DNA from 2 places in the Duganella sp. Root198D2 genome. Region 1 is predicted to be linked to the other one. Evidence: riboswitches for the same ligand, from Rfam matches in the RefSeq annotation. Region 1 holds a riboswitch; the other holds the start of a gene.
The links. A riboswitch is a leader RNA that binds a small molecule or an ion and turns the genes downstream of it on or off. The one in region 1 is predicted to bind glycine.
Positions count from the first base shown of each region.

Region 1 (16,089 bases):
ATGAGCTGACGGTGCATGTGGACCTGGAGAACCCGCGTATCAACAATGCCTGCGGCGAGCGCGTATTCCTGCCACACGGCGGAACTTCCGAATACCTGGAACGCGTCAATTCCACCCTGCTGGCCATCCACCAGGGACTGCAACAGGCGCGAGGCTTCCTGGCGGGGTTACTGGAACACCAGCTGCTGGAACCATTCGTATTTGACATGGAACTCGATGACGGGTCGCAGAACCGCCTGGCAGGCTTCTACACCATCAACGAAGAACGCCTTGCCGCGCTGCCTGGCAGCGCGCTGGAACGGTTGAACCGTGCCGGCTACCTGCTTTCCGCCTACATGGTCATCGCCTCCATGTCCAATTTCCGCGCGCTGATCGACCGCAAGAACCGCCTCCATGCCGGCCAGTGCTAAGCCGATCAGGGAGCTGCGCGGCATCTCCCCATCCGACCTTGACGATGAGGTACTGGCTTCCACCGAACCGCTGGTGCTGCGCGGGCTGATGGCAGGCTGGCCGGCGGTGCAGGCAGGCCGCCACGGCGCTGCCAGCGCCGACGCATACCTGCGCCGTTTCTGCCGCGACGCCACCGTGACCGCCATGCTTGCCGCCCCGGACATCGGCGGGCGCATCTTCTACAACGAGGACCTGAGCGGCTTCAATTTCGCCTCGTTGCACACGCGCCTGGACCACGTCCTGATGCAACTCGCCGGCCAGCGCGACAATCCGCATCCTCCCACCATCTACGTCGGCTCCACGACTATAGAAACGGCCCTGCCGGGCTACCTTGAGGAAAATCCCCTTGGCCTGGACGCGCGCGACGCGCTCGCAAGCATCTGGATCGGCAACCGGACCCGCATCCCGGCCCACTACGACCTGCCCGACAACCTGGCCTGCGTGACTGCCGGCAGACGCAGGTTCACGCTGTTCCCGCCAGGCCAATTGGCGAACCTGTACGTCGGCCCACTGGACTTCACGCCGGCCGGCCAGCCAATCAGCCTGGTCGACTTGCACCAGCCGGACCTCGAACGCTTCCCCCGCTTCAGCGAAGCAATGCGCCATGCGCAATGCGCCGAACTGGAGCCAGGTGATGCCATCTTCATCCCCAGCATGTGGTGGCACCATGTCGAAGCGCTGGAGTGCTTCAATGTGCTGGTCAATTACTGGTGGCGCCAGTCGCCGCCTTACATGGACACGCCCGTCAATGCGCTCATGCTGTCGCTGCTCTCGATCCGCGACTTGCCGCCAGAACAGCGCAGCGCATGGCAGGAGATCTTCCGTCATTACGTATTCGAGGCCGATGAACGAACGGCAGCCCACGTTCCAGAGGGCGCCCGGGGTATGCTCGGCCCGATCGACGACAACGCAGCTCGCATGCTGCGCGCCCAGTTGCTCAAGAAAATCAACCGATAAGCGGAGACCCGAAGTGAGAGATGAACAATCCCGGCGCCGCCCAGTGCGGCGCGTTGTCATTGCAGGTGGCGGGACCGCCGGCTGGATGGTTGCCGCAGCGATTTCGCGCAGCCTTGGCAAAGTGCTGGACATCAAGCTGGTGGAGTCGGACGAAATCGGCACCGTTGGTGTCGGCGAGGCGACCATCCCGAGCCTGCTGAATTTCCACCGGCTGCTGGAGATCGATGAACAGGAATTCATGGCTGCCACCAAGGCCACCTTCAAGCTGGGCATCAGCTTCGAGAACTGGCGCAACGTCAACGAAGACTATATCCATTCCTTCGGCATGACGGGTACCGATCACTGGACCGCCGGATTCAATCATTTCTGGCATAAGGGCCGCGAACGCAAGCTGGCCGGCGACTACGGCGACTACTGCCTGGAGCTGAAAGCCGCGCAAATGAACCGTTTTGGCCACCTGCCATGCGAAGGCATCAACTACGCCTATCATCTCGACGCCAGCGCTTATGCACGATACCTGCGCAGATATTCGGAAGGCTACGGCGCACGGCGCATCGAAGGCAGGATCGCCAAGGTCCACACCGATGCCGCCAGCGGCTGCATCACGGCCCTGCAGCTCGATTCCGGCGCCATGCTCGAGGGCGACCTGTTCATCGATTGCACCGGTTTCCGCGCCTTGCTGGCCGGCGAAACCCTGGGCGCTGAGTTTGAAGACTGGTCGCAGTGGCTGCACAACGACAGCGCGATCGCAGTCCAGACTTCCTCCAGCGGGCCAGCCGTGCCTTACACGCGGGCCATCGCCCACGAATGGGGCTGGCAGTGGCGCATCCCGCTGCAGCACCGCGTCGGCAATGGCATTGTTTTCTCCAGCAAGTTCGTCGACGACGAAACCGCACGCGCCAGGCTGATGTCGAATATCACCGGTGAGCAGCTGGTGCAGCCGCGCGTGATCCGCTTCAAGCCCGGACAGCGCCGCAAAGTCTGGAACAAGAACTGCATTGCGATCGGCCTGGCCAGCGGCTTCCTGGAACCGATTGAATCGACCAGCATCCACCTTATCCAGCGCGGCATCATCCGCCTGCTGCAGATGTTCCCTTCAAATGGCATCTTCCAGTCGGAGATCGACGAATACAACACGCAGGCATGGAGCGAGATCGAGCATATCCGCGATTTCATCATCCTGCACTACAAGGTCACGAACCGGCGCGACGCGGCGTTCTGGCGCCATTGCGCCGCCATGGAGGTGCCGGCGTCGCTGCGCCATCGCATCGACATGTTCCGCGAAACAGGCCGCGTGTTCCGCCTGTCAAATGAACTGTTTGCCGAAAACTCCTGGGTCCAAGTGATGCTGGGACAGGGCATCACGCCGATGCAGCACCACCCGTCCGCGGATTTGATGGGCGACGCTGAGCTGTCCTGCTTCCTCGACAGCATCCGCAGCAATGTGGCACGTACTGTGGTGCAGCTGCCGCCGCACCAGCAGTACTTGGAGAACTACTGCGCGGCGTACATGGAAGAGTACTTGGCGCCGAAGTAAAAATGAAGGCATAGCAGGCGGCCGGCAGCATGAAGGACGCCTGCACACCGATCGAATCGGCCAGCGCGCCCTGCGCGAACGGCACCAGTGCGCCGCCGACAATGGCCATGCACAGGATGCCCGAGCCCTGCCCCGTGTACTTGCCCAGTCCATTCAGCGCCATACTGAAAATGGTCGGGAACATGATCGAATTGCACAGGCCAACTGCCAGGACCGCCCACATCGCAACGCTTCCCTTGCCGAATACGGCGCCCAGCACCAGCGCGATCGCCAGCAAGGAATTAAATGCCAGCGTCTTGCCAGGGCTGACAACGCGCATCACGACGAAGCCGATGAAACGTCCCACCATCGCACCGCCCCAATAGATGCTGACGTAATGCGCGGCGTCGGCGTGCGACAGGCCGGCAATATGCGGCTCGCCGAGGAAATTGATCAGGAAGCTGCCGATACTGACTTCCGCGCCCACATACAGGAAGATGCCGATTGCTCCCAGTACCAGGTGGCGATGCGCCCACGCGGAACCATGTCCTTCGCCCGGTAGCGACGCATCGCCGCTATCGGCAATCTGCGGCAGCCTGGCGGCGAGAAACAACACAGCCAGCAGCGCCAGCGCAGCGGCCAACCCCAGGTAAGGACCACGCACGGTCGCTGCATTCGCCGCGGCGCCAGCAGCCGCGCCAACCGCCGACAGGATCAGCAGGCCGCCGACGGAAGGACCAATGGTGGTGCCGAGCGAATTGAAGGCCTGGGTCAGCGTCAGGCGGCTCGATGCCGTACGCGCCGCGCCAAGCACGGTCACGTAGGGATTGGCGGCCACCTGCAGGATGGTGATGCCCGATGCCAGCACAAAGAAAGCAAACAGGAACAGGCCGTAGCCACCGAACGAGGCGGGATAGAACAGCGCGCAGCCGCCGGCGGCAATCAGCAAGCCGGTCACCGCGCCCTTCTGGTAGCCGATGCGGCGAATCAGCGCTCCCGCCGGCAGCGAAACGATGAAGTACGCGCCGAAGAAGCAGAACTGCACCAGCATTGCCTGCACATAGGTCAGCGTGTAGATCGCCTTCAAGTGCGGGATCAGGACATCGTTCAGGGACGTGATCAAGCCCCACATGAAGAACAGGATGGTAACGATCACCAGCGCGCTCGTGTTGGCGTTGTCCTGCGTGCCGCCAGCCGCATGCTGCTGCGCGACGTTAGATGAGTCAGGGGCAATGCTCGCCATTTAGTTCTCCTTGGTCAGTTCTTCGCAACGTACCGCATCGGCGGCGCCAGCTGCACCGCCGGCGATTTCGATGTTGGCGATGGCTACGGCAAACGGGGCGCCGGCGCTGATGGCAAACGGCTTGTCCAGGCGCTCCAGCTGCAAGCCGCGCGCAGTGAAGCAGGCCAGGGGAAGTTTGATGCTCCGCTTGCCCTTGCCTGCAATGCGGGCGAACAGCCTGGTCGCATCCAATGCGGTATCTTGCATTGTCAGCATGACTTTACCCTGCGGCGGGGCGGCCACGACAGCATCGAATTGCAAGACCCCGTCGCGTACGGCGGCAGGCGGCAGCACGATCGGTTTGGCGCCCTGCGCGACCAGCGCCGCTCCGGCCGGAGCTCCCGCCGACCATGTAACCTGCTTGGCGTCCTGCTGCGTGTTCACCTGCGCCGTCTGCACCGTGATGCCCGGCAGGCGGAAAGACGCATTCAAATCGGCGCCCAATGCCAGTTGCTGGCTGCCGCTGCGGATCGACAACGGGAAGCTGGCGCGGTCTGCCTGTCCGTGCACCGTCACGGTATTGCTCGAACCACAGCCGCCCGGAGCGTAGGAAGTATCAAGTGTTCCCAGCTTCGACCGCTGCCCTTTGCGCAAGCCATAGTTCAAGGCGAACAGCGGTGTATAGCCTGCGTCGCCAAAGTTCAAAGGCGTCTGGCAAGCCGATTGGGGCCAGGAGAAGGACAATTTGCCGCCGAAGGCGTAGTTGCGCGGGCCCGCAACCAGCAGGTCGGATACGCCCTTGCCTTCGGTGCCAGGCAGCCACGCCGCGATGAATGTGTCGGACAGGTTGAGCAAGTCGTTCACGAACAGGGGACGGCCCGCAACGAACACGGTGATTACCGGCTTGCCTTGGCCCGCCACTGCTTCCAGGACGGCAAGGTCTTCCGGATACCGGCTGCTGTGCCGCAGCGTGCCCGAGGGACCTATATCGCCGTCGCCTTCCGCATAGGGGCGCTCGCCAATGACCGCAATCACGGCATCGAAGCGCGACAGGTCAACGCCTTTCGCGTCAACGCTGAATTCCACATTGCCCTGTCCCGCAGCAGCGCGAATACCTGTGAGGATGCTGTCCGCATTCGGGAAGTCGGCATTGGTATTGTCAGTACCCTGCCAGGTCAGCGACCAGCCGCCGGTCTGGTTGGGGATGTCGTCTGCGCTCTTGCCCACCACCAGGATTTTCCTGCCGCGTGCCAGCGGCAGCGCCGGCCCTTCGTTTTTCAACAGCACCAGCGATTCACGCACGGCGCGGCGCGCCAGTTCGCGATCCTGCAAGGCAGCATCCTTGCCGGCATAAATGTTCTGCGAAGGTTTTTTGTCGAACAGTCCCGCGCGCAGCTTGACGCGCAGGATGCGGGTCACCGCATCGTCGATACGGGACATCGGGATCTCCCCCGCTTTCACCTGGGCAATGGTGTTGGCGATGAAAGCCTTCCAGTCATCCGGAACCATGATCATGTCGAGCCCCGCATTGATCGCCTGCGGGCAGCTATCGTTGCGGCATCCCGGCACTTCGGCAATGCCATTCCAGTCGCTGACCACGAAGCCGTCGAAGCCCATCTTGGTCTTCAGCACATCGGTCAGCAACTCGCGGCTGCCATGCACTTTTACGCCATTCCAGCTATTGAACGACGCCATGACCGTCTGCGCACCTTCCGCCAGCGCCGGCATATAGCCTGCGCCGTGGAGGTTGAGCAAGTCCGCCGGCGAGGACTTGTTGTTGCCGCGATCCTTGCCCTGGTCGGTGCCGCCGTCGCCGACGAAATGCTTGGCGCTTGCCAGCACGTTGGCATCGGTCTTGAAGCGGCCCTGCAGGCCTTTCACGTATTCGCCCGCATACTGTGCCACCAGCTTGCCATCTTCGGAGAAGCTTTCGTAAGTACGTCCCCAGCGATCGTCGCGCACCACAGCGATAGTCGGACCAAAAACCCAGGCGATGCCAGTGGCCCGTACCGCCTTGCCGGTCGCAGCACCAATCTCATAGGCGAGCTTGGGGTTATGCGCCGCGCCGAGGCCGATATTGTGCGGGAACAGCGTGGCGCCAAAGACGTTGCTGTTGCCGTGAATGGCGTCGATGCCCCATACCACGGGCACCTTGACCGCCATATCGGTCGCCATCGACGCATCGTGGTATTTCTGCGCCAGGGCCAGCCACTCCGCCGCGTTGGCGCGCTTGTTCCCATTCGGCCAGCTGCCGCCGCCATTCAGCACCGAGCCAATGTAGTAGCGCCGAACGTCGTCGGGCGCGACGGTCTTGATCTCGGGCTGGGTCATTTGCCCGATTTTCTGTTCCAGCGTCATCTTGCCGACGATATCGGCAACGCGCTTCTCTAGCGCCGCGTCGGCCTTGATTGCGCTGCTTACGTGCGGCCAGTCGGCCAGCGGTGCAGCGCCCGCCGCGAGCGCCATGGCCATCGCAGCGGCCAGCAGTGAAACCTGTTTCATCCTGTCTCCTTTTACGGCTGTTGCAGGAAGGCGCGATACCACTTGGCGCTGTCCTTCAGCCTTCGTTCTTGTGTTGTGTAATCGATGTGGACCAGACCAAAACGGCGCAGGTAGCCTTCCGCCCACTCAAAGTTGTCGACCAGGCTCCAGGCGAAATAGCCCTTTACCGGTACGCCGGCCGCAATCGCGTCCTTCATTGCGCCCAGGTGGCGCGCCAGGTAGCGTCGACGGCCAACGTCGGCCACGCTGCCATCGGCCAGCACTTCATCGTCGTAGCAGGAGCCGTTCTCGGTGATGTATAACTCCTTCGGCGCGTAATCGGCATGAATGCGGCCAAGCAGCTCGCTCATGCCTTCCGGCGCCACTTCCCAGCCCATGGCGGTGATCTGCGCGCCGGCTGGCGGCGGCAGCACGCGTGCATCCAGCGGCTCGTGGCCGGGCGCGTCTGCTACCGTCTCGGGGAAATAATAGTTCACGCCCATGAAATCGGTCGTCGCCGCGATCGTCTCCATGTCTCCCTCGTGCACCACCGGCGCCGCTGCGCCCACCTCTTGCAGCGTCGCCGCTGGATAGCCGCGTCCGTGCAGCGGATCGAGGAACCAGCGGTAGCGCAGGCCGTCGTGGCGCTCGCAGGCCGCCCGATCGGCCTCTCCAGTGCTGGCTGCGCGTAGCGGATGCAGGCTGAGGGAAATGCCGACCCGCGCGCCTGGCACGTTCTCGCGGATCAGCGGAACTGCCTTGCCGTGCGAGAGCAGCACATGGTGGCAGACCTGCAGGGCGGTGCTGAAATCGGTCAGCCCCGGCGCATGCAGCCCTTCGAAATTACCCAGGATGGCGGTGCACCAGGGCTCGTTGTGCGTGATCCAATGCCGCACCCGGTCGCCCAGGCGGCGCGATACCGCGTCGACAAATTCGAGGTAGCGCTGCACCGTGTCGCGCTCGGCCCAGCCGCCGCGGTCCTGCAGGTACTGCGGCAAATCCCAGTGGTACAAGGTAGCCCAGGGCTGGATGCCGCGCTCCAGCATGCCGTCCACCAGGCGCGAATAGAAATCCAGGCCCTTCTGGTTGGGTGCCGCGCCGAATTCGGAGACGATGCGCGGCCATGCAATCGAAAAACGGTAGGCGTTCAGGCCCATGTCGCGCGCGATATCCATATCTTCCGGCCAGCGGTGGTAATGGTCGCAGGCCACCAGGCCGCTCGAACCGTCGCGCACCTTGCCGGGCGTGGCGGCAAAGCGGTCCCAGATCGATTCCGCCCGCCCATCTTCGCGTCCGGCCCCCTCGATCTGATAGGACGAGGTGGCGCAGCCCCACAGGAAGTCGCGCGCGAAGTCGCTGCGCGCCGGGGCGCCTGGTTCAATCTGGTCTGGAGTAGTCATATTCAGTAGTGTACAGGATTTGGAAAGGTTTCCACATTCACTCGAAAAAAAGGGCGCAAGCGCCCCCTTTTGCAGGTTCAGTTCATGCGACAGCCTTGCGCTTGACACTGGCCGCCTTGGCCAGGGAAGCGCGCAGCGTGACCGTCACAGGGAAGCTGCGCGTCACCGTGCGCCGCAAGTCGTAACAGCGGTTCAGCAAAGCGCTCAAGCCATTCATCGTCATTTCACGCCAAGGCATATGGACGGTGGTCAGGCGCGGCGCGGAAAACTCCGCACTCGGCGTATCGTCGTAAGCGATGACGGACAAGTCATTTGGCACGCGGATACCCGCCTCCTGGAAGTAGGACAGCGCGCCGACCGCCATTTCGTCGTTGGCGCAGAACAGGGCCGTGCAGCGATGCCCCGATTCCACCAGTTCCTTGGCCGCGGCCCAGCCACCGGCCGGCGAGAAGTCGCTCTCGGCAACCCACATGCGGCTGGTATCGATGCCGCCGTCCTGCAACTCCGCCATGAAGCCCTCGACGCGCGCCACGTTGTCGGCGAGGCGCGACGGGCCTGCCACCACGGCGATATCGCGATGCTTGTGGTCCAGTAATGCGCGCGCGGCCAGCCGGCCGCCAAGCTTATGGTCCAAAGTGAAGCACTGGTCCGGAATGCTGGCCAGGTTGTGGTTCAGCACCACGATCCTGCCCTGCTGCGCACCCATGGCCGCGACGTCTTCGTCCAGCAAAGCGCTGGTCATCACGATCAGGCCGTCGCAGCCGCGTTCCATCAGGAACTGTATGCCGTCCTTGGCCTGCTTGCGTTCATCGCCCAGGCCCACCCCAAAGGCCACCACCATATGCAGGCCGGCAGTGCGCAGCTCCGTGTCAATGATCTGCAGGATGGGCGTGTAGAAGGTGCCGCTCAGGACTGGAATATAAACACCGATCATCTGGCTGGTGCCGGTCAACAGCGTGCGCGCCGCATGCGACGGGCGAAATCCCAGTTCGTCGATTGCCTTCTTTACCTTTTCAAGCGTGGCTGGCGACACCGAGCCTTTGCCGCTGACGACACGGGAGGCGGTGCCCAAACCTACGCCCGCCAAGCGGGCTACGTCTTTGATAGTGGCCACTGGAATCCTTTTCTTCTTATAACGTCATCGCGAGCATACTTGAAGCGCCCGCCAAATCAAAGCGCTTGCCGCTGTCCGGATCGAACAGCGACGCGCGTTGTGCATCAATCTCGAATGCGACCGCATCATCCGGCGCAACTGCGCGGCCACCCTGCAGGATGCACGACAGCTGCTTGCCGCTGCAATCCAGCCACACCACGCGGTGGGCGCCCATCGGCTCCACCAGGGTCACCCTGCCTTGCAGCGAACCGCCCGGCGCCAGCGAAATGTGTTCCGGACGCACGCCCAAAACGGCCTTGCGCCCGGCCATCGCAGCAGCCATCCCGCCCAGCGCCAGCCGCAGGCCACCGCCAGAGAACATGCCGCCTGCGCCGACTTCGCCGTCAATGAAATTCATGGCCGGCGCACCAAGAAAACCGGCGACGAACAGGTTCGCGGGCCGTTCGTATACTTCGCCCGGCGTGCCGACCTGCTGGACCTGCCCCGCACGCATCACGACAATGCGGCTGGCGAGCGTCATCGCCTCCACCTGGTCGTGCGTCACATAAATCATGGTGGCGCCCAGTTGCTGGTGCAGCAGCTTGAGTTCGCGCCGCAAATCCGTGCGCAGCTTGGCGTCGAGGTTGGAAAGCGGTTCATCGAACAGGTAGACGCTGGCCTCGCGGACCAAGGCACGGCCAATCGCCACCCTTTGCCGCTGCCCGCCCGACAGGGCCGCCGGCTTGCGGCCAAGCAGTTCGCCCAAATGCAGCATCGCGGCCACGCGGTCCACGCGGCGTTTGATCTCCGCCTTCGCCACGCCCGCAATGCGCAGGCCAAACGACATATTCTTCTCGACCGTCATGGTGGGGTACAGGGCATATGACTGGAACACCATGCCGATCTCGCGCTCGCTCGGGTCCGTACGCGACATGTCCTTGCCGCCGATCTCGATCGTGCCGCCGCTGGTTTCCGTCAGCCCCGCGATACTATGCAACAGCGTCGACTTGCCGCAACCGGAAGGCCCCAGCAGGACCAGGAATTCGCCCTCCTCCACCTCCAGGTCGAGGTCCCGGATGATGGCGTTCCCGCCCAAGGTAATGTCCAGCTTTTTAAGACTTACGTTCGACATCCGTTCAACCTTTCACTGCGCCGGCAGCGATGCCGCGCACGAACCAGCGGCCCGACAAGAAATAGATCGTCAATGGCACCAGCGCCGTCAGGATCGTGGCGGCCATATTGACGTTGTAAAGACGGGTTCCCGTCGTCGTGTTGATCACATTGTTCAACTGCACCGTCATCGGCAGGTTGTCGCGGCCCGCAAACACCAGGCCGAGGATGTAATCGTTCCACACGCCTGTGAGCTGCATGATCGCCGCCACCACCAGCATCGGCGCCGACAGGGGCAGCATCACATGCCAGAAAATGCGCCAGAAGCCGCCGCCGTCGATGCGCGCGGCATGGAACAGCTCCTGCGGCAGCGCCGCATAGTAATTGCGGAAAAGCAGCGTCAATACCGGCATGCCGAACACCAGGTGCACGATTACGATTGCCGGCAGCGAACCAAACACGCCCAGGCCGGCCATCATGCGCACCAGCGGGTAGATCATCACCTGCACCGGCACAAAGGCACCCAGCAGCAAGATGCCGAACAGCAGGCTGGCGCCGCGCGGCCGCCAGAAAGACAAAGCGTAGCCATTCAGCGCACCGAGCGCGATCGGCACAACCGTGCTTGGCACAGCGATGCGTACCGAGTTCCAGAACCCGCCCTGCACGCCCTCGCAGGCAGCGCCGGTGCAGGCCTCGCTCCAGGCAGCACGCCAAGCATCCAGTGTAGGGGCCAACGGCAATGCAAAGATATTCCCCAGCCGGATTTCATCCATCGACTTCAATGAAGTAGCCAGCATCACGTATAGCGGCAGCAGGAAGAACAGCGCCGCACTGGCCAGGAAGGCATATAGCCCGATGCGCGCCGCCTTCATGCCGCGCCTTTCCGGCTGCGGGCATAGGCCCACGGCGCCAGCAAAGCGAGTACCGTCAGCAGCAACACCACGGCGCCGGCCGAGGCCAGGCCGATATTCGCGCGCAGGAACAGGTGGTCCATGATGAATTTCGCCGGCACTTCGCTGGCTGTGCCGGGCCCGCCCTGGGTCATTGACACGACGGCATCGTACAGCTTCACCACCATGGTCGCCAGCAGGATGAACACCGTCGCCAGTGTCGGCGCCAACATTGGCAGCACAATGGAAACGTAGACGCGCCAAACTGGTATGCCATCCAGCCGCGCCGCTTTCCAGATCTCAGGATCGACGCCGCGCAGGCCAGCCAGCATCAGCGCCATCACAAAGCCCGAGGCCTGCCACACTGATGCCAGCACGACCGTGTAGAGAACCATATCCTGGTCTACCAGCCAGTCGATCTCGACACCGGGAATACCTCCCGGCGTCAATATCCACTGCCATACAAGCCCGGTCGCGACAAACGACATCGCATACGGATACAGGAACACGGTACGCAATGCGCCCTCACCTGCCACCTGTCGGTCGATCGCGGCGGCCAGCAGGAAACCGATCACCATGCAGGCCAGCACGAACAGCAGTCCAAACAGCGCCAGGTTTTGCAGCGACAAGAGCCAGCGCTCGTTGTCGAACAAGCGCTCGTACTGCGCCATACCGACCAGCTTACTGGTCGCGATGCTGCGCGAACTGGTGAGCGATACATAGAACGTCCAGGCGAACGAGCCCAGATAGCCCACGCAAACCGTCAGCAACATCGGCAACAGCGCCGCATAGGACATGGCTCGGCGCACTGCTTAGTTCCTCAATGCTGCGGCCAGCGCCTTCTGCGCTTTGTCCACCGGCATCGACGTGTTCCAGTAAGCGGTCAACGCATCCTGCACCGCACCGTTCTGGTCAGGCGTCAGATAAATTTCGGGCGCGCCGGCCTGGCGATTACGGTCGCGCATGATGGCGGCGCCAGCCCGCGCACAGACGTCGAGCTGGCTGGTATCGGCATCGGCGCGCGGCGGCACCGAGCCTTTCAGCTTGTTGAAGTTCACCTGGGTTGCGGGCGCCAGCAGCACTTTCGCCATCAGCTTTTGTGCCTGCTGTACCTCCGCGCTTTCCGAGCGCGGGAAGACAAACGCATCGCCCTGAATCAGGTAAGGCGAATTCACGCCGAGGCCAGGAATGCAGCCGTAATCGACGCCGGGTGCCATTTTCGCATTGCTGAATTCACCCTTGGCCCAATCGCCCATGATTTGCACGCCGGCTTTGCCGCTGACCAGCATCGCAGTCGCATCATTCCAGTTGCGGCCCGGCGAGGCTGGATCGACGTAGGACTGCAGCCGCTTGTAGGCCAGCAGCACCTTGCGTACCGCTTCCGAGTTGATCGCGCGCTGGTCGCGGTCGCGCATCACCTGCAGGTAGAGCTGGCGCCCGCCCATATTCGCCAGCAGCGACGCAAACAGGATGTGTTCCTGCCATGCCTGCCCGCCGTGCGCCAACGGCACCAGTCCGGCGGCCTTCAGCTTATCCAGTGCCGCATACAGTTCATCGACGGTTGCAGGTTCCTTTAGAATGCCAGCCTTCTTGAACGCGGCCTTGGAATACCAGATCCACGTCTGCATGTGGACGTTCATCGGCATCGCGTAATAATGGCCATCGATGCGGATGGTGTTCACGATCGGTTCCGGCAGCGTGGATTCCCAGTGCTCCTGGCGCGCCACGTCGTCCAGCTGCACCAGCATGTCCTGGTCCACGATATCGAGGAACTGTTTGGAGATATTGAACTGCGCGGCGGCCGGCGCCTTGCCGCCAACCATGCGGTTAAGCGTGACTGCACGGGCCTGTTCGCCGCCGGCAATCGCAGTATCGATCCAGGTGCCGCCGGCGGCACGGTAGGCGTTCGCGAGCTGCTTGACGGCAGCGGATTCGCCGCCTGACGTCCACCAGTGGATCACTTCCGCGCTCGGCCCGGCAGCCTGCGCGGATGCGGCGCCGAGCGCCATTGCACAAGCAAATAACTGCTTAAACATCCCGTCTCCTGTAGTGTGCTGCTTATTTTTGGAAACGTTACCAATTTCACGGGCGGGTGTCAACAGAATAACAGGAAAGGCCCTCATGGCGAAAACGCAACGTGTACCGGAAAACGATTGAAATCGTATAAATCCCTGGGCTATCCTGTTTTTGCTGCCGGCGCACGCCGGTCGCGCGATCGGGAGAGTTTGTCCCACCCATGGACAACGCCGAAGGAGCAAGCCGCCCCCGGAATCTCTCAGGCCCAAGGACCGGTCGCGTGTTTTCAAAACTCTGAAGAGCCGCCGGCAAAGCAGCGCTGGCGCACCGAAGGAGCAAGCAGGCCGCCAACGCCTGTGAAACTCTCAGGTCCAGCACAGAGGGGGCAGTCACCTCGCACCTCAAAGATATCTGACCAACCTTCAGAGGAGTAGTCACATGCATATGCATCGACTCTGGCTGCGCATTGCCTGCGCAGCGATGATAGCCGCCCCGTTCCTGGCAAAAGCAGACAACGGCGCGGCATTGCAGGCCGCCAAACGCGGACTCGCACAATTCGCCGAGCACCAGCAGGCGATCCGTCCCGGTAGTGCACCGGTCGATTTCCCGCTCGATATCACGGACGTGGGCGACTTGAAGCAAGCCACGGTCGGCCATGGCTTTGAGGTCTACACTGTGGATCCGAAAGAACTGCTGGCACGCGGCGACCTGGCCTCCCTGGCCAAACCGACAGGCGAATGGCGCTTCGTCATTTCCTTGCACGGAAAGCCGATCGGGCTGGCGACTGTGCAGCAAGTGAACGGCCGCTATGAAACCGTCGCATATGGCGCTTCAGTGCTGGCGAAAGACGTGGATGCCGCCATGGCCGTCCACGGCAACGGCGCGCGCTCCAACCTGCGCTTCATCCGCATCTACCAGGCACGTGCCGACCTGCTGGAAGTTGACCGCGCCAGGTTCGCCCCGCTGCATTCAGCCCGCGAATCGCTGCTGCTGCAGAAGAACGGCAGCCAGCTGGTCGAAGGCGCCGATTTGCTGGAGCCGTTGCGCGCCGCAGTCAAAGCCAACATCGAAGCATTCCGCTAAGGAGGAGCCGAACATGAAAATCGCAAAAATCGCGGCCGGCGCTGCGCTGGTGCTTGCCCTGCCCTCCGCCTTTGCTCAATGGCGCACGCTGAACGTTCCGTTGACCATCCAGGAGCACAGCCAGTGGTGCTGGTCAGCCTCCAGCAAAGCGGTGCTGAATTTTTACAACCGGACGCCGAGCCAATGCCAGATCGTGAACTGGGCCTACGGCATCAATTACGCCTGCGGCAACAGCACCTTCAACTGGAACAGCTACGCCAATCGCCCGAACAATATGTACGGCACTTCGGGCAGCGTGCAGAACATCCTGGGAAATTGGGGCGTTTCGAATACGGCGATCAACAACTACCTGTCGTGGAATTCGGTGGTGAATGAGATCAATGGCAACCGCCCCTTCGTGATCCGCTACGGCTGGAGCAGCGGCGGCGGCCATATCATGGTGGGACGCGGCTATGAAACTTACAACGGAACCAACTACATCTACATCATGAATCCGTGGCCAGGCGAGGGGCAGACTTACCGCACCTTTGCTTCTGCTGTCAGCGCATCCGACCATAATTGGACGCATACGCAGCGCATGAACGTCAGCCCTTGATTGAAAAAACCCGCCGGGACCGACCCGGCGGGCTTTTTCGCTTTAGTTGCTACCGCCCAGCTGCTCCAGCTTGGCCGCCCACTTTTTCGACTCGTCTACATTACGGGCCGTCCCCACGCCGTTTTCAAGCAGGTAGACCAACTTGCGGATGGCAGTGACTTCGCCCTGCTCCGCCGCCTGCCGATAGTAGACTGCGGCCTGGGTGTAATCCTTCTTCACGCCCTGGCCCATCCAGTACATGCCTGCCAGCCGTACCTGCGCCTGTGCGCTACCCAGCTTGGCTGCCTGCTGGTACACGATTGCAGCCTGCGGCATATCAACCGGGCCGCCCTTGCCCAAGTCGAGCATCACAGCGAGGTTGGTCGCGGCATCTTTGTTGTCCTGGGCCGCCGATTTTGTGAACCATGCGCGCGCCTGTGCCAGGTCCTGCGCTACGCCATCGCCGGTGGAGTACAGCAGGCCAGCGTAAAACTGCGCCATTGCGTGCCCTTGTTCAGCCGCTTTCAAGTACCACTCCAGCGCTTGCGCAGGATCTTTCGGCACCGTGTTGCCGGTATGGTAGGCCACAGCGAGGTCATACTGCGCGTTGGCGTCACCAGCGACCGCGCGCTTGCGGATCGGCGCGAGCGGGCCGGCAGCCTGGCGCTCCATGGCCGCAATCAGGGTCAGTGCTTCCTGCGCAGTCTTGCTGCCGGCTGCAGCAGCTTTCTGGTACCACTGCTTGGCCTGCGCCTGGTCGGCAGGAACGCCCCGGCCTTCGAAGTACATGCCCGCCACCTGCTCGATCGCTGCCACGTCGTTCTGCTCGATAGCCTTGCGCAGCAGGGCCAGGGCGCCGGCACCATCCTGCTTGATACCGCGGCCCGCGGCCATCAGGCCGGCAAGCTGGCGCATCGAGGGGACATTGCCCTGGTCGACAGCGCGCGAGTACCACTTCACGGCTTCAACGTCGTTCTGGTCTGTGCCTTGGCCGCGCTCATACATCATGCCCAGGTTGAACTGCACATTGGGGTCATTGCTGCGGGATGCCTGCTCAAAGAAACCACGGAAAGCGCGCGCGTAATTGCCTTTTGCGTACTCTTCGTTAGGGGTGCGGGAAAAAGCCTGTGCATGTGCGAATTGCACGGGGAGATGCAGGCAAGCCAGGAGTGCTACGTACCGAAACTTCGACGCCATATTAGTTACTTGCTAGGTGGAAAATATAAATTATATAAACTCTCCATTAAGCAACATAATATAAATGAAAACTTTGATGCTTTTTAACAACAAGCAACTG
Region 1 is NZ_LMIC01000006.1:161,534-177,622, forward strand. Features, by position in the region: gene ASE26_RS08875 (SapC family protein) at 1-410, shown strand, start outside; gene ASE26_RS08880 (cupin-like domain-containing protein) at 394-1,407, shown strand; gene ASE26_RS08885 (tryptophan halogenase family protein) at 1,421-2,944, shown strand; partial or broken gene ASE26_RS29770 (sugar MFS transporter) at 2,902-4,166, opposite strand; gene ASE26_RS08895 (glycoside hydrolase family 3 protein) at 4,167-6,647, opposite strand; gene ASE26_RS08900 (GH1 family beta-glucosidase) at 6,659-8,026, opposite strand; gene ASE26_RS08905 (LacI family DNA-binding transcriptional regulator) at 8,109-9,140, opposite strand; gene ASE26_RS08910 (ABC transporter ATP-binding protein) at 9,157-10,251, opposite strand; gene ASE26_RS08915 (carbohydrate ABC transporter permease) at 10,256-11,101, opposite strand; gene ASE26_RS30530 (carbohydrate ABC transporter permease) at 11,098-11,916, opposite strand; gene ASE26_RS30535 (ABC transporter substrate-binding protein) at 11,932-13,155, opposite strand; glycine riboswitch at 13,326-13,420, shown strand; gene ASE26_RS08930 (hypothetical protein) at 13,574-14,218, shown strand; gene ASE26_RS08935 (C39 family peptidase) at 14,232-14,813, shown strand; gene ASE26_RS08940 (SEL1-like repeat protein) at 14,856-15,938, opposite strand.

Region 2 (16,089 bases), on a different contig from region 1:
TAATGTCGGCGTCGATCAAGGCGCCAGCCAGCGCCTGGAACAGGGTACCGCTGCCAAGGTCGGCGCAGTCGAGGTAGACAGTGCTGGATAGCCCGACCGGTTCGTCGGAGCGGATGGCGCCGGCCATTAACTGTGGCAGCAGCCCAGCGCGGACCAGCGAAGTCTTTCCGGAGCCGGAAGGTCCGAGTACCAGTGCCATGGGGCAACCATGGGCGGCTTGGGTCAGAACCAGCTCACGCAGCTGGGCAGTCGCTTGCACGCGGCCGAAGAAAATGGCTGCGTGGTTTTCCTGAAATGACTCAAGGCCACGGAATGGTGAACCGCCTTCCCAGGTTGTAGAGGGCGGGGCGGCGAAGGTGATGACGGGCGCGATGGCGCGATAGCCGCGCTTGCGGATCGTTTCAATATAGCGCGGTTCGGTGCTCGAATCGCCAAAGGCGCGGCGCAATTGGGTGATGGCCTTGTGGACCGGATTATCGCCCAGTTCATTGCTTCCCCAGCAAGCCTGCAGGATCTCTTCCGCCGGAATTACCGCCCCCGGATGGCGGCAAAGATAGCGCAACACCGCCATCACGCGCGGTTCGAGTTGCGTCTTGGCATCCCCATTGCTGACGAGATTGGCTTCTGGACTGACTAACCAGTCGCCGAATTGAAACTCCATGGCCTGTTCAACCTTCTTCTTATCTGTCTCTTATAAATCAATGACTTAGAAACCTTCCGGAGCAATTCTTCCGGTCCGGAAGGTTTCCTTCCGGCCTTCGGAAGATTTCCGGAAGGCGAGGGAAGGCTTTTTTTCTTACATTGCAGTCATTGCCAAACGGCCAAATCTTAACATTCTTAAAAGCAAAAATGGTCACAACTAAAGCGGTATTTTTTGAAATCGGGGCTGACACCACGACTTCAGTGCAACAGCTCTCCGCCAGCTGGTTCACCTCTGGAAAGTTGCTGGAAAGCACGATTGACGCCATGCGCGCCGCCGGGGAGTTTCCTAATGAGATACGTTACGGCAGCATGGAAGTGGGCAGCCTGGCGCTTGGCGGGGAAGGCGAGGATAAGGTTGAGCTGCGTCCGGTCGAGATCCGTTATGACTCCTCGGCACCAAACACTGCCCATCTGACACTGACCCTTTCGTCCGGGAATTTGCGCTTTTACAACGCCTATGGCCGGCGCGAGATCCTGCGTCAGTCGGTCGCTGGCTGGCGCCTGGAGTTCACTGCTGCGGTCAATGAATATGGCGGCCTGGTGCTGCAAGCGGCCCTGTGTGATGTAGATAAATCTCACATGCCGTGCGACAACGGCCCGCTGAAGGAATTCTTTATCACTGCAGTTGGCAACTGGTTGCGCACCCTGGCGCCGGCCGTGCTCAACAAAACGGCAATGCGCCGCGCGGTGATCGAACGCGACAGCTTCCTGCGCCAATACATTTACCCAATGGTGGTGGAGAAGCTGCAGCGTCGCCTGGACTCCTTGCCAGACTATGTCGCCTCGCGCGAGGGAGTGGCTCAGGTCAATTCGCAGGACTGCCAGAACGAGAAATCCGGCGTCGAGGCGTCACTCAGGAATGGCTTGCGCGCCCGCTTCATCCGTAATAGCAATGGCTGGATCTATCGCGACCACGTGCTGCTGAACTGGCAGGAGGCCAACCGTACCTTGCATGACCGCGAGTCGGAGCAGGACTTGCAATGCATGGTGACCATGGGCCGCCAAGCCGGCCCGGACGGCGTGCCGCGCCCGACCATCGATATCAGCAGCGTGCTGGGCCGCTATGAATGGGACAGCGTGAAGCAGGAATTGCCGCTGTCGCGCCAGCGCAGCTATATGGGCAAGGCCTGGGCGCGTGCCACCCTGCAATGGTCGCTGCGCTTGCAGTGGCTGGTGGAGAACGGCCGGGTAGGCGTTGCCGCGCTGGCGCGCAAGGGTGTGCCGGCCACCGATGCCGGGACCACGGGCATTTACGTGGTGTCGGACCCGCTGCCGCACTTGCTGAATGTGCAGCGCATGAACCTGTGGTGGGAAGGCAATGCCGCCAGCCTGGCCGCGGTTCAACAGGATATTGCCGGTTTCCTGGCAACGGCTACCGGCGACATGTTTGCCGCCGTTGCCGAGGGACTGGCCCCAGGGCGCAAGCTGGGTTGCCGTGACTTGCGCATCAACGAGTCTGGTGACATAGAAATCGAACTGGGGGAATGAAGCATGTCTGTGCTGATGACATCTGCGCCTGTGGCGCAGGTCCGGAAATGGGGTGGCGCCAATGCATCGGGCGCCCTGAGTTTTGCTGCCGCGCGCGTGGCGCGCATTGTGCTGCAACGGGAGCCGATGGCGAGCGAAGCGCTGTCGTGGACTACTTTGTATAGTTGCCAGGGCGAGGCCGTGCGCGGCCGCGCCGAGTTGGCGCTGCAATTGCTGGCGCGCCCGGAACTGGCGGAGCTGGATGTGAAGGAACGCCTGCTGCGGGCCTATAACGCGGTGTTCGACCGCTACGATGCGTCGCAGCCGGCTGACATGGCGTACTGGCGCAGCCAGGTGACGTCCGGCCGCGACCTGCCGGCACTGGTGCGGCAGGAGCTGGTGCCGCTATACGAATCGGGCTATCGTTCCAGCCCTTGCGCAGCGCCCGCCATGGCGCGTTCACCGCTGTTCGTGGTGCGCGACGCCTCCGGCTTGCCGCTGGTGTTCACGGTCGGAGCCAATCGTTCGCTGTATATGTTCCGTCGCACGCCATTCGGGCGCTGGTCGCAGACGGACCTGAGCGGCATGTTGCCCTTGAACAAACCGGGCAAGGTGCAGGCGCTGGACGTGCAGCAGTCGCCCGATGGCACGATCGCACTGGCGCTGGCGGTCGCGCCCTGGGCCAGCGGCGGCGGGCCGACTTTGCATGTGGCGGTCGGCATCCCTAACCACCTCGACGAAGCTGCCTGGGTGGAGACGATGCGCGGCATGGCGCCGCGCCATGTGCCGGAAGTGGAGCACGATGTAACGCGCATTTCGTTTGGCTTGCTGCAATCGGGTGCGGTCCCGATGGTGCTGGTGACGGCAGCGAACACCTGGTATTTCAACGCTGCGGTCGAAGGTCCGCTGACAGCATGGGAGGAGCAGGATGGCGCGGATTCGCTGGCGACGGCAATCGGCAGCTATCGCGTTCCGGGCGCCTGGCGCTTGAACGATACGCCTTGCGGCCGCACGCTGCGCTTCAATAGCTTTGCGCGCGCCGCGTCGTGGGGTATTGCGATCGACTACCAGGGCTTGCCGCGCCGTGCGACCAACCTGCACCTGGCACCGTCCAACGTTCCGAACGTGCCGGATGTGTTTGTGGCAGGCGAGAGCATCGTGGTCTATCGCGGCGGGCAGTCGGTCCCGCAACCGGTTGCCAATATCGGCGGTGCTTGCGTGGTGTGGAGCGAAGCGAGCCCGATTGGCGAGCACCTGGCTTACGGCGACGGTGCTGGCGGGCTGTGGCTCGTGTGCCGGAAGCAGGGCGGCCACTGGGGCATGCCGGTACCGATTGCCACCACGCTGGTGATGGCAGCCCTGATAGCGGCGCCGAACCACGGCGGGGTGCATGCAATCGGCATCACGCCCGGTGGCGCTCTGGCCTGGCTGCGGTTTAATTCCGATGGCGCCCAGGTTGGAGCGGAAGAAATTACCCAGGCCGCAGTCTGGGATGACGAAGCGCAGGATGTGCAGCGCGCTGCGCGGGTGGCGCGCAGCGTAGCTTAAGGCTTGTCGCGCACCAGGAGTGCGTCGGCGATGCTGGCGATCCAGCAAGCGAGCAGGATCCAGCCTGCAATGGAGGCGCCGGGTACGATGCTGGCTTTGGTCAGGCGCTGGGTAATGGCGATGGGGTCGGGCGCCAGGACGCCGCTCAGGGCTTCATCCATCAGCACCGAGGTGGCTTTCCACAGGCCGTACATCAGCCAGGAGAACGCCGCCAGCGCCGGCAGCATGAAGACCAGGCCGCGGACAGTGCGTTTCTGCACGAGCAGTTGGCCAAGGCCGGGGAAGCCAAGTCCTGAAAACAGGGCTGCTTTATTAGATTGCTTCATTCAGATTCCATTAAAAAAACGCCGGCACCTCACGGTACCGGCGTTTGGCGTTTCAGGCAAGCGTTCGCTTATGCGTAGTCGCTGACCGGGATGCAGGCGCAGAACAGGTTACGGTCGCCGTACACGTTGTCGGCGCGGCCGACTGGCGGCCAGTACTTCTGCTTGCGCAGCGATGGTACCGGGTAGGCTGCCACTTCGCGGCTGTACTTGCGGTCCCACTTGTCGGACAGCAGCACTTCCGCCGTGTGCGGGGCAAACTTCAGCGGGTTGTCCAGCTTGTCGAACTCGCCCGATTCCACTTTGGCGATTTCGGCGCGGATGGCGACCATGGCGTCGATGAAGCGGTCCAGTTCAACCTTGGACTCGGATTCGGTCGGCTCGATCATCAGCGTGCCTGGAACAGGGAAGCTCATGGTCGGCGCGTGGAAGCCGAAGTCCATCAGGCGCTTGGCCACGTCTTCGTTGCTGATGCCGGTGGCGTCAGTCAGCGGACGCAGGTCCAGGATGCACTCGTGCGCTACCAGGCCGTCGTGGCCCGAGTACAGGACCGGGAAGTGCGGCGCCAGGCGGCGTGCAACGTAGTTGGCGTTCAGGATCGCGGTTTCTGTTGCGGCGGTCAGGCCTTCACCGCCCATCATGGCGATGTACATCCAGGAGATAGGCAGGATCGATGCGGAGCCGAACGGTGCGGCCGAAATCGAGCCGATGCCGTCTTCGCTGCGCACGTAGCCGTTGGAGCGCTGGTTAGGCAGGAACTTGGCCAGGTGTGCGCCAACGCCGATCGGGCCGACGCCTGGGCCGCCACCGCCGTGCGGGATGCAGAAGGTCTTGTGCAGGTTCAGGTGCGATACGTCGCCGCCGAACGCGCCTGGGCCGGCTACGCCAACCAGTGCGTTCATGTTGGCGCCGTCAACATACACCTGGCCGCCGTGCGAGTGGATGATTTCGCACAGTTCGGTGATGCCGTCTTCGAACACGCCGTGGGTGGAAGGATAGGTCACCATCACGCATGCCAGGTTCTTGGAATGCTGTTCCGCCTTGGCTTTCAGGTCGGCCAGGTCGACGTTGCCCTTGTCGTCGCAGGCAGTAACGACAACCTGCATGCCCACCATGGCGGCCGATGCAGGGTTGGTGCCGTGTGCCGAGGATGGGATCAGGCAGATGTTGCGGTGGCCTTCGCCACGGGACTCGTGGTACTTCTTGATCACCAGCAGGCCGGCGTATTCGCCTTGCGAGCCGGCGTTAGGCTGCAGCGAGACAGCGGCGTAGCCGGTCACGGCGCACAGCATTTCTTCCAGCTGGGCGATCATTTCTCGGTAGCCGACGGTCTGGTCGTTTGGCGCGAATGGGTGGATGGTCGAGAACTCCGGCCAGGTCACCGGGATCATTTCGCTGGTGGCGTTCAGCTTCATGGTGCAGGAACCCAGCGGGATCATAGTGCGGTCCAGCGCCAGGTCCTTGTCGGCCAGGGAGCGCAGGTAGCGCAGCATTTCGGTTTCGCTGTGGTAGCGGTTGAAGGTCGGGTGCTCCAGGTACGCGGAGGTACGCACCAGCGCTTCAGGGAAGCTGGTGCCGACCGCTGCCTCCACTGCGTCGAAGTCAGGGGCAGCCTTGCCGCCGCTGAACACGTTCCACAGTGCGGCCAGGGTGTCGCGGTCGCAGGTTTCGTCGAGCGATACGCCGACGTGCTTGGCGTCGATCTTGCGCAGGTTGATGCCGGCGGCAACAGCGGCGGCGTGCAGCGCGTCGGCCTTGTCGGTGGCGACGGTCAGGGTGTCGAAGAAGGATTCGTTGACCGAGTAGCCCAGGGACTTCAGGTTGGCAGCCAGGATGCCGGCGTAGCGGTGGGTGCGTTCGGCGATCTGCTTCAGGCCATTAGGGCCGTGGTAGACGGCGTACATGGAAGCCATCACGGCCAGCAGCACCTGTGCGGTACAGATGTTGGAGGTCGCTTTTTCGCGGCGGATGTGCTGTTCGCGGGTCTGCAGGGCCAGGCGGTAAGCCTTATTGCCGTTCTGGTCCACGGTCACGCCCACCAGGCGGCCCGGCATGGAGCGCTTGTACTCGTCGCGGGTCGCCATGTAGCCGGCGTGCGGGCCGCCAAAGCCCAGCGGTACGCCGAAGCGCTGCGAGTTGCCGACTACCACGTCGGCGCCCCATTCGCCCGGAGGGGTCAGCATGGTCAGGGCCAGCAGGTCGGCGGCAACGATCACCATGGCGCCGGAAGCTTTAACGGTTTCAACGGCGGCGCGGTAGTCGCGCACAACGCCGTTCACGCCCGGGTACTGCAGCAGCACGCCGAAGGCGTCGGTGACGCCGGCCAGTTCGGACGGGTCGAAGGTCTTGACGGTGATGCCCAGCGGCTCGGCGCGGGTCTGCACCACTTCCAGGGTCTGCGGCAGCACGTCGTTGGCGACGTAGAAGGTGTTCGACTTGGACTTGCCGACGCGCTGGATCAGGGTCATGGCTTCGGCAGCGGCGGTGCCTTCGTCCAGCATGGACGAGTTGGCGATGGCCATGCCGGTCAGGTCGATCAGCACCTGCTGGAAGTTCAGGATCGCTTCCAGGCGGCCCTGGGAGATCTCTGGCTGGTACGGGGTGTAGGCGGTATACCAGGCCGGATTTTCGAAGATGTTACGCAATACCACGCCCGGGGTGTGGGCGTTGTAGTAGCCCTGGCCGATCAGGGATTTCAGCACCTTGTTCTTGGAGGCGATGCCTCTCAGCTTGGCCAGCGCTTCGTTTTCCGGCAGCGGCTGGATGAATTGGCCAAGGGGCAGGGCGCTCTTGTTGCGGATGCCTGGCGGGACGATGGCGTCGATCAGGGCGGCGCGGCTTGCGTAGCCGAGCACGTCCAGCATCTGCTGCTGTTCTGCGGCTTCCGGGCCGATGTGGCGGGCGATGAAAGCATCGCGGGCTTCAAGTTGGGTCAGGCTGGTGCGGGTCATGGTGGGAAATCTCTTGGCCAGAATGTGAAAAGGGCCCGCACACAGCGGGCCCGATAATGCAGTAATTAGTGCGCTACGTTGCCGTAAGCAGTTGCGTCCAGCAGGCCGTTGATGGCGCCGGCATCGCTAGGCTTGATCTTGAACAGCCAGTTCGCGTAAGCGTCGGCGTTGATCGATTCAGGTGCGCCGACCACGGCGTCGTTTACGGCAACCACTTCGCCCGAAACCGGGGCGTAGATGTCGGAAGCGGCTTTCACCGATTCCACCACGGCAGCGTCGTCGCCGGCGGTGAAGGATGCGCCTACTTTTGGCAGCTCGACGAACACGATGTCGCCCAGGGCATCTTGCGCGAATTCGGTGATGCCGACGGTCACGGTGCCGTCTGCTTCAGCGCGTACCCACTCGTGGGACTCGGTGTACTTCAGGTCTGCTGGAATGTTGCTCATATTGGCTCCAAGGCTAAGGTTATTGTTTGGTTCTGCAGAATTCTGGCTCAAGCAACCAGGATTTTACCGTTACGGACGAAAGGCAGCTTCACGACGGTGGCGGCCAGCTTCTTGTCGCGGATTTCCACGTGCACGGTGTCGCCCACGGTCACGCCCATCGGCACGCGCGCCAGCGCGATTGCCTGCTGCATGGTCGGGGAGAAGGTGCCGGAAGTGATTTCGCCAGCTTCGCCGTTGGCGGCGATGACTTTCTGGTGGGCGCGCAGCACGCCGCCTTTTTCGCGCAGGATCAGGCCGACGAACTGGGCGTTCTGGCCCTTGGCTTGCAGGGCTGCCTTGCCGATGAAGTCGCGCTCGGAGACCAGGTCGATGGTCCATGCCAGGCCGGCGTCCAGCGGGTTCACGGTTTCGTCCATGTCCTGGCCGTACAGGTTCATGCCGGCTTCCAGGCGCAGGGTGTCGCGCGCGCCCAGGCCTGCCGGCTTGACGCCGGCGGCATTCAGGGCGTGCCACAGGTTTTCAGCCTGTTCTGCCGCCACGCCGATTTCAAAACCGTCTTCACCGGTGTAGCCGGTGCGGGCCACCATGGCTTCGCCGAAGGCGGTGCCTGGCACCAGGGCCACGTTGAACGGCTTCATTTCTGCGGTAGCCGCTTTGGCTTGCGGAATAACTTCCCATACCTTGGCGCGGGCGTTCGGGCCCTGCACGGCGATCAGGGCCATGGCGTTGGCGCCGTCGCGGCGTTGGGTGATGGCCAGGCCGGCGCCGGTGGCTGCGTTCTGCTTCTCCATCCAGGCGATGTCTTTTTCCGCGGTGCCGGCGTTGACCACCAGGCGGAACCATTCTTCGTTGATGAAGTAGATGATCAGGTCGTCGATGACGGTGCCTTCCGGGGTCAGCATGCAGGAGTAGAGGGCTTTGCCCGATACCTGCAGCTTGTCGACGTTGTTGGCGACCAGGCCGCGCAGGAAGGAACGTACGTTGGCACCCTTGATGTCAACCACGCACATGTGGGCCACGTCGAACATGCCGACGTCGCTGCGCACGGCGTGGTGCTCTTCGATCTGGGAGCCGTAGTTGACCGGCATGTCCCAGCCGCCGAAGTCGACCATGCGGGCGCCAAGGGCACGATGAGCGTTGTTGAGTGGGGTTGCTTTGAGCGTCATTGATACCTCAGGGCAGAGAATAGGGGTTAATAAACGTAAACATGAATACGCCTACCCCTCTGTCCTTGGTACCTGAGAGATAACGGGAAGGTATTCCCGCACGCCCCTTCGGTGGGCCCCGCGCCATGGCGGGCCGCTCTCCAGAGTTTTAGCCCCACCCGCCAGCTTGCTGGCGGGGTTGGCCCCCTGACCGGTCCTTTTGCCTGAGAGTTTCTGGGTAATGCCCCTTCGGCGCCAGCGTACGCTGGTCTCTCCCGATCAAGACTTGCGACTATATGACAGGAGGACAATAAAGTCAATCTTGACGCCCCTTTGGAACCGCCTGCGCTAGAATGGCCGGACATCCATTTACAGAGTGGAGCGACCATGAGCGAAGAAAAGCAAAAGCGCGATACGGAGGCCTGGTTCACCCTGTCCGGCGACGTGAACAGCGATATGGTGCACCGCATGTTCGACGCGGTGGCGGACATGACGGAGGACGGCATTGAAATCGCGCACATCCTGATCCAGTCCAACGGCGGCTACGTCAGCGACGGCCTGTGCCTGCACAATTACCTGCGCAACTTGCCCATCAAGATCATCACTTATAACGGCGGCGCGGTAGCTTCAATTGCCGTGATCCTGTTCCTGTCCGGCGAGGAGCGCTATGCCAGCGAAACAGCGCGTTTCATGGTGCATAAGTCCCACGCCAGCGCGCCGCATGGCGCCCGGCCGGATGCGCTGCGCATCATTGTCGAGGGCTTGCAGGCTGATGATGCGCGCACCGAGGCGATCCTGCGCAAGCACGTGCAGCTGACCGACGAACATTGGAATATCCACGCCTATTCCGACCTGCACCTGACCGCCCCGGAGGCTGCCAAAGTGGGCCTGGTAAACGCGGTCGCCGACTTCAAGCCGCCCAAAGGCAAGCGCGTGACGAATATCTGAAACGACAAGGGCCTGGAAGCATGCTTCCAGGCCCCTCGTGCGCCGCGGCTCATCTAGCGATTGCCGCTGCGGCTGGCCGGTGTTTTCTTGTCCGTCTTGCTTTGGCGGCCGGTATCGGACTGCTGGCTGCCCGATTGCGCGCCCGAACGCGAACCCTGGTCGGCACTTTGGCGGGTGCCTGGGCTCGAACTCTGTTTGCTGGTTTTTTTCCTGGATTTCATGACAGTTCCTTTCTGAAGGATCGGAACTTCATCTTGCTTTGTGTAATAGTAAAGGTGAATCGGAATGCAACGGCCAGGTTTGTAGGATTTATCCTGCACCATCGTGGTGCAAACTCAACAATTTCTCCACAGCACCCTAAATATTTCGAAATTCTCTTCGTTTACCTATTGCCACTTGGCAATAATCTGCGACAATGTGAATAACCACCAAAGCCAGGCCAGACCATGCTTCCAGAAAACCCAACATCTTCGGCGCCTAAAAAAGCGGTCACGCCGCGGCATGCCTTGCTGGAAAACCTGATTGGCCTGGTGAATAAACACATCAGCGAGCAGTTCGTCGCCTTGTCGACGACCTGGGCCGGCGAGCTGGTCGATGCCGACCATGCTGTCGACGTCAAGACCCTGCAGGCGCGCCTGCGCGCCGGCAATCGCCTGCGCACCGACCATTACGCCTTCCTCGGCATTTTCGCCAAGCAGCTCGAAAATGACCTGCGGCTGGAAATCGCCCAGCTGGCGCCTGGCCAGAAGGCGCCGGCCCGCAAGTTGACAGACGCGCTGTCGCTGGTATCCATGGAAGAGATGGATACCAAGGTCACCCTGAACAGTTTCAGCAAGGCGTTCGAGGTGAAGTACTCGGACGGCCTGGCTACGCTCAATGTGCGCCTTGCCTTCCTGCTGGACCGCGACATCCTGCGCATCAACCAGAATCCTTTCCGTCCCGAAGTCTTCCTCGGCGCCTTCCAGCAGGCGTGGATCGATTTCATCAAGGATGAGGAAGCGAATGAGCTGATCAAGCCATTCCTGCGCCCGGAACAATTCTTTGATTTCGGCAGCATGCTCGAAGAGCTGAGCAGCGCGCTCGAGCGCAAAGGCGTCGGTCCCGGCTCGGTCGAAAAACACAAGTCGCGCCGTGCCGATTCGCACGATGCATCGCAAGCTCCTTCGCGCAAGAAGAACCAGCAGGCTGCACTGGCGGAACAATTGCGCCAGTTCTTTTCGGGCACGGGCGAGGCGCCAGGCGGCGCCGCGGCCGGACCGAGTGGATTTGAACAATTGGGCGACCTTGACCTGTCGCTGCCGACCTTGAGCGTTGCGCCGGGCCTGTATGGCGCGCCGGCGCACACCGCGGATTCCGCCGCGGCCGCAGCACCGGCCATGGGGGCGGCGCCGATGGCTGCTCCTGGCCAGGCAATGCAGGCTCCGGGATTTGTTCCGGGCGCGATGCCCGGCATGGCAATGCCTGCTGGCGTTGGCATGATGCCTGCAGGCGCCGGCATGATGCCAGGTGTTCCTGGCGCTGCGCTGACGGGCGGCATGATGATTCCTGCCGGCGGCGTTGTACCCGGCGGCGGCCTGCCGATCATCTCAGCCCCCGGTGCCGGTGTTGCGGACATGGGAATGCAGGGTGGGGTAGTGGCTGCGGGCGTCCCGGGCGGGATGATGGGCGGCGTTGCGGTGCCGGGCGTGCCGGGCGGCGTGGCCGTGCCTGCGGGTGGCTGGGTGCAAGGACCGGCACAGGGTTTCCATGGCGGCGCCAATAACGAAGCAGCCCAGCGCGCATCGTTGATCAACGCCAAAGAGCCGCTGATGAATTTCCTGGCGCAGTTGCAGCGCGGTGTGCCGTCGGGCGCCGTGTTCACCAGTGCCGATAGCGGCGCGATGCCGGCGCCGGGCATGGGCCTGGCATCCGGTTTCGCGGCTGGCCCCATGCAGGCTGGCGGCGGTGCGATGCCGGCTCCAGGCCTGGCAGCGGCCGGCGGCTCGATGGGTAATGTATTCCTGCTGCCGCAGATCAAGGAGCAGGCGCCTGCGGGGAGCCTGACGCGCGCCGACGAAGGCACCATCGACCTGTTGTCGGCGGTGTTCGATACCGTCTTCCGCGATACCAGCATTTCGCCGGAAATCCGCAACCTGATCCGCTTCCTGCAGATTCCTGTGCTGAAGGCTGCGCTGGTCGACAAGAATTTCTTCTTCCAGGAAGCCCACCCTGCGCGCCGCATGATCGACCTGCTGTCGCGCATGGGCTGGGAGCAGCACAAGGATCCTGACGATCCGCTGTATAAAGCCATGCAGCGCAGCGTGGAAATGGTCAGCCAGGACCACGAAGAAGAGATGACGGTGTTCACCGAGGCGGTGAACGAGCTGGAAGCGTCCATCAAGGCGGAGGAGGCCGCAGCGGCCGCCGCCATGGCGGAGCCGATTGCACAGGCGCTCAAGCAGGAAAAAATGTCGGTGGCCGCGAAGTCGGCCAAGGATGCCGTGGCGCTGCGCATCGGTACCGGCGAAGTGGTGGCGATTGTCGAAGCCTTCCTCGAGAACAAGTGGGTGTCGGTGCTGACCATCGCCTATAGTGTCGAGGGTGAAAAGCCGGGCGCCGTCAACAACGCCACCCAGACCATGGATGACCTGATCTGGAGCGTGCGTCCGAAGATTACCCAGGACGAGCGCAAGAAGCTCATTTCCAAGCTGCCTACCTTGCTGTCCACGCTGAACAAGTGGCTGGATGTGGTCAAGTGGCAGGACGCCGACCGCTTGCAATTCTTCGCCGAACTGGCGGAATGCCATGCCTCCATCGTGCGCGCTCCGATCGAAATGTCGCCTGAGCGCCAGGTCGAACTCGCGATGGAAGTGGCGAAAAAGGATGCCGAGCGGCGCATGCAGCTGCAGGTTGTCGCCGAAGTGAAGTCGGAAGAGGCGCCGCCGCCGGATGACGATGCGGCGATCGAGGTGGATAGCCTGGCGCGCGGCATGTGGCTCGAATTCGACCAGCAGGACGGCAGCCAGCGAAAAGTCAAGCTGGCCTGGATCAGCCCACTGAAGACGCTTTATATCTTCTCCACCACGGGCCGCCAGGAGGCCTTCTCGATCACCGGCGAAGCCATGGCGGAGCAATTCCGCAAGGGTACCGTGCGCCTGATCCGCACCGAGGGTGTGGTGGCGGCCGCCCTGTCGATGGCCATGGGCGGGGTCGCAGCTGTCAACGACGACCACCACGACCTGCCGGCCAACGGCACTTCGTCTTAAGTCTTGCGCAGGGCGGCCAGCAGGCCGTCCGATGCGTCCTCGATGTAGTCCAGCACCAAATCGAAGCCGTTCGCGCCTTCGTAATACGGATCGGGCACCACGTCTGATCCGGAGTGCGAGGCAAACTCCATGAAAAGCCTGACCTTATGGCGATGTTGCGCAGGGCAGGCGCGCAGCAGCGCCTCCAGGTTGTCGTGATCCATCGCCAGCACGTAATCAAAGCGCTCGAAGTCTTCGGCCGCGACTTCGCGGGCGCGCTGGGGGCTCAGGTCGTAGCCGCGGGCTGCCGCATGCCGGGTTGAGCGCGGGTCAGGCGGGTTGCCAATATGGTATGCATGGGTGCCCGCGGAATCGATGTGCAGATCGAGTCCGGCGGCCTGGGCGCGGGCGCGGAATACACCCTCCGCGGTCGGGGAGCGACAAATGTTACCCATGCATACAAACAGGATGGCGGTTCTGGTCTTCATTTTGTTCTTGCTATACAGGGAAAATGGTATGATTAGCCACTTTTTTAACACGTCCCAGCGGGCGAAGTACAGATAAAACGTGCGTCTATCTTCCATTAAATTGTCGGGATTTAAGTCGTTCGTCGATCCCACCAATTTCCAGGTACCCGGACAGCTGGTCGGCGTGGTTGGTCCAAACGGTTGCGGCAAGTCCAATATTATCGACGCGGTGCGCTGGGTGCTGGGCGAATCGAAGGCCTCCGAGCTGCGCGGCGAGTCGATGCAGGACGTGATTTTCAACGGTTCCACCCATCGCAAGCCAGCCGGCCGCGCTTCCGTGGAACTGGTGTTCGACAACAACGAGGGCAAGGCGTCCGGCCAATGGGGCCAGTACGCCGAGATTGCGGTCAAGCGCACGCTGACGCGCGACGGTACCTCCACCTACTACATCAACGGCCAGCCGGTGCGCCGGCGCGATATCCAGGACATCTTCCTCGGCACCGGCCTCGGCCCGCGCGCTTACGCGATTATCGGCCAGGGCATGATCTCGCGCATCATCGAGTCGCGTCCGGAAGAACTGCGCGTCTTCCTGGAGGAGGCGGCAGGCGTATCGAAGTACAAGGAACGCCGCCGCGAAACGGAAAACCGCCTGCACGATACGCGTGAAAACCTGCTGCGGGTGGACGATATCCTGCGCGAGCTGAATAGCAACCTGGAAAAGCTGGAAGGCCAGGCGGCGGTGGCAACCAGGTTCCACCAGCTGCAATCCGACCAGGAAGAGAAACAGAAGCTGCTCTGGCTGCTGCGCAAGAACGAGGCGCAGGCCGAGCAGGCGAAGTACTTCCGCGACATGGAACAGGCGCAGAACGACCTGGAAGAGCAGACCGCGAAGCTGCGCAATGTGGAACTGACCCTGGAGCAGATGCGCCAGGCGCACTTCGCCGTCGGCGACCGCCTGCACCAGGCGCAGGGCCACCTGTACCAGACCAATGCCGAAATCGGCAGCCTGGAAGCGCAGATCAAGTTCGTCATCGAGTCGCGCAGCCGCCTGCAGCAGCAGCTTGCCACCCTGACCGCGCAGCGCGACCAGTGGGCGCAGCAGGCGGAGGAATATGGCGGCCAGGTCGCTGAAGCGGAAATCAACCTGGAAGAGCTGTCGGCGCGCGTGGAAGAGGCGCGCATGCTGGCGGAGCAGAAGGGCGAATTGCTGCCGGTGCTGGAGCAGGAGTGGCGCGAGGCGCAGACCCGGAGCACCGAGTCGCGTGCGCGCATCATGCAGGCGCAGCAGCAGCTGGAGCTGGAATCAGCGCACCAGCGCAATGCATCCAACATCCTGGCTGGCCTGGCAACGCGCAAGGAGCGCCTGCAGCAGGAGAAGGGCGGGCTGGCGATGCCCGATTCCTCGCACCTGTCCAACCTGAAGATGCAGCTGGAAGAAAAGCAGCAGTCGCTGGAAGAGCAGAACATGATGCTCGAGGAAGCGCTGGAGCAGCAGCCAAAGCTGGAAGAAGAGCGCCAGGCGGCGCAAGCTGGCGTGCAATCCGAGTCTGCCGCGACGCACCAGCTGGAAGCGCGCCTGAATGCGCTGCGCCAGCTGCAGGAGCGGGTGCAGACCGAGGGCAAGATCACGCCCTGGCTGCAAAAGCATGAGCTGAACGAGCTGCCGCGCCTGTGGCAGAAGCTGGATATCGAGGAGGGCTGGGAAACCGCGCTCGAAGCCGTGCTGCGCGAACGCACTTCGGCACTGCAGGTATCGAACATCGAGTGGGCCAAGCACTTCTTCAACGATGCCCCGCCCGCCAAACTGGCCTTGTTCGCGCCTGCCGCTGCGGGCGCCGCGCCTGCGCCTGCCGGCGACGCGGCCCTGCGCCCGTTCATCGACTTGCTGAAGCTGAACGACCCGGGCTTGCGCGCCGTGCTGCAGGACTGGCTGCACAACGTGTTCCTGGCCGACGACAATGCCGGCGCCTTCGCGGCGCGCGCGACGCTGCCGGCAGGCGGCTGTTTCGTCACCAGGCAGGGCCACCTCATCACCCAGTCGTCGGTGCGCTTCTACGCCGCCGACGACGAGCAGGCCGGCATGCTGGGCCGCCAGCACGAGATCGACAACATCACCAAGCAATTGCGCGCGCAATCGATGCTGGCGGAGGAGGCCCGCAGCCGCGCCGTGCGCGCCGACGCCGCGCTGGGCAACCACAGCCGCCTGTTGACCGAACTGCGTGCGAAGGTGCAAAGCCTGACCGCCAGCGTGCACACGCTGCAGCTCGAAGTGGTCAAACTGTCCGAAATCGAAGCGCGCTTCAACCAGCGCAGCAACCAGATCGAGAGCGACCTGGCCGAAATCTCGGCGCAGGAAGAAGAACAGATGCAGGTCAAGCTGGAGTCGGAAGAAAAGTTCGAACAGCTCGACATGGAACTGGGCAACCTGCAAGGCGAACACGAAGACGGCCAGACCGCCTTCATGGCGAAAGAGCAGCGCCTGGCCGACGCCCGCGAAGCCTTGCGCGAACTGGAACGCAAGGCGCAGGAAACCGAATTCGCCGAGAAGTCGGGCCGCAACCGCATCGACGAATTGCGCCGCAGCATTGCCACCGCCACCGCGCAGGTGGCGCAAGTGACGGAAAGCCTGCAAGCCGGCAAACTGGAGCTGGAAGGCCTGGAAGCGGGCACCGCCAACGAAGGCTTGCAGGACTTGCTGGACCGCCGCACGCAGCAGGAACGCGCGCTGGCCGACGCCCGCCATGAACTCGACCAGATCACGCAGCAGCTGCGCCAGTTCGAAGACGCGCGCATGCAGGGTGAGCGCAGCCTGCAACCGCAGCGCGACAAGATCACCGAGATGCAGTTGAAGGAGCAGGCTGCGCGCCT
Region 2 is NZ_LMIC01000044.1:50,131-66,219, reverse strand. Features, by position in the region: gene ASE26_RS22200 (winged helix-turn-helix domain-containing protein) at 1-661, opposite strand, end outside; gene ASE26_RS22195 (hypothetical protein) at 850-2,190, shown strand; gene ASE26_RS22190 (hypothetical protein) at 2,194-3,717, shown strand; gene ASE26_RS22185 (hypothetical protein) at 3,714-4,043, opposite strand; gene gcvP (aminomethyl-transferring glycine dehydrogenase) at 4,112-6,991, opposite strand; gene gcvH (glycine cleavage system protein GcvH) at 7,057-7,437, opposite strand; gene gcvT (glycine cleavage system aminomethyltransferase GcvT) at 7,485-8,603, opposite strand; glycine riboswitch at 8,653-8,757, opposite strand; glycine riboswitch at 8,785-8,870, opposite strand; gene ASE26_RS22165 (ATP-dependent Clp protease proteolytic subunit) at 8,970-9,530, shown strand; gene ASE26_RS30880 (hypothetical protein) at 9,584-9,751, opposite strand; gene ASE26_RS22155 (DUF1631 family protein) at 9,977-12,775, shown strand; gene ASE26_RS22150 (low molecular weight protein-tyrosine-phosphatase) at 12,772-13,242, opposite strand; gene smc (chromosome segregation protein SMC) at 13,322-16,089, shown strand, end outside.
Region 2: linked by a shared signal. The riboswitch ahead of gcvT (glycine cleavage system aminomethyltransferase GcvT) and the one ahead of ASE26_RS08930 (hypothetical protein) in region 1 are both predicted to bind glycine.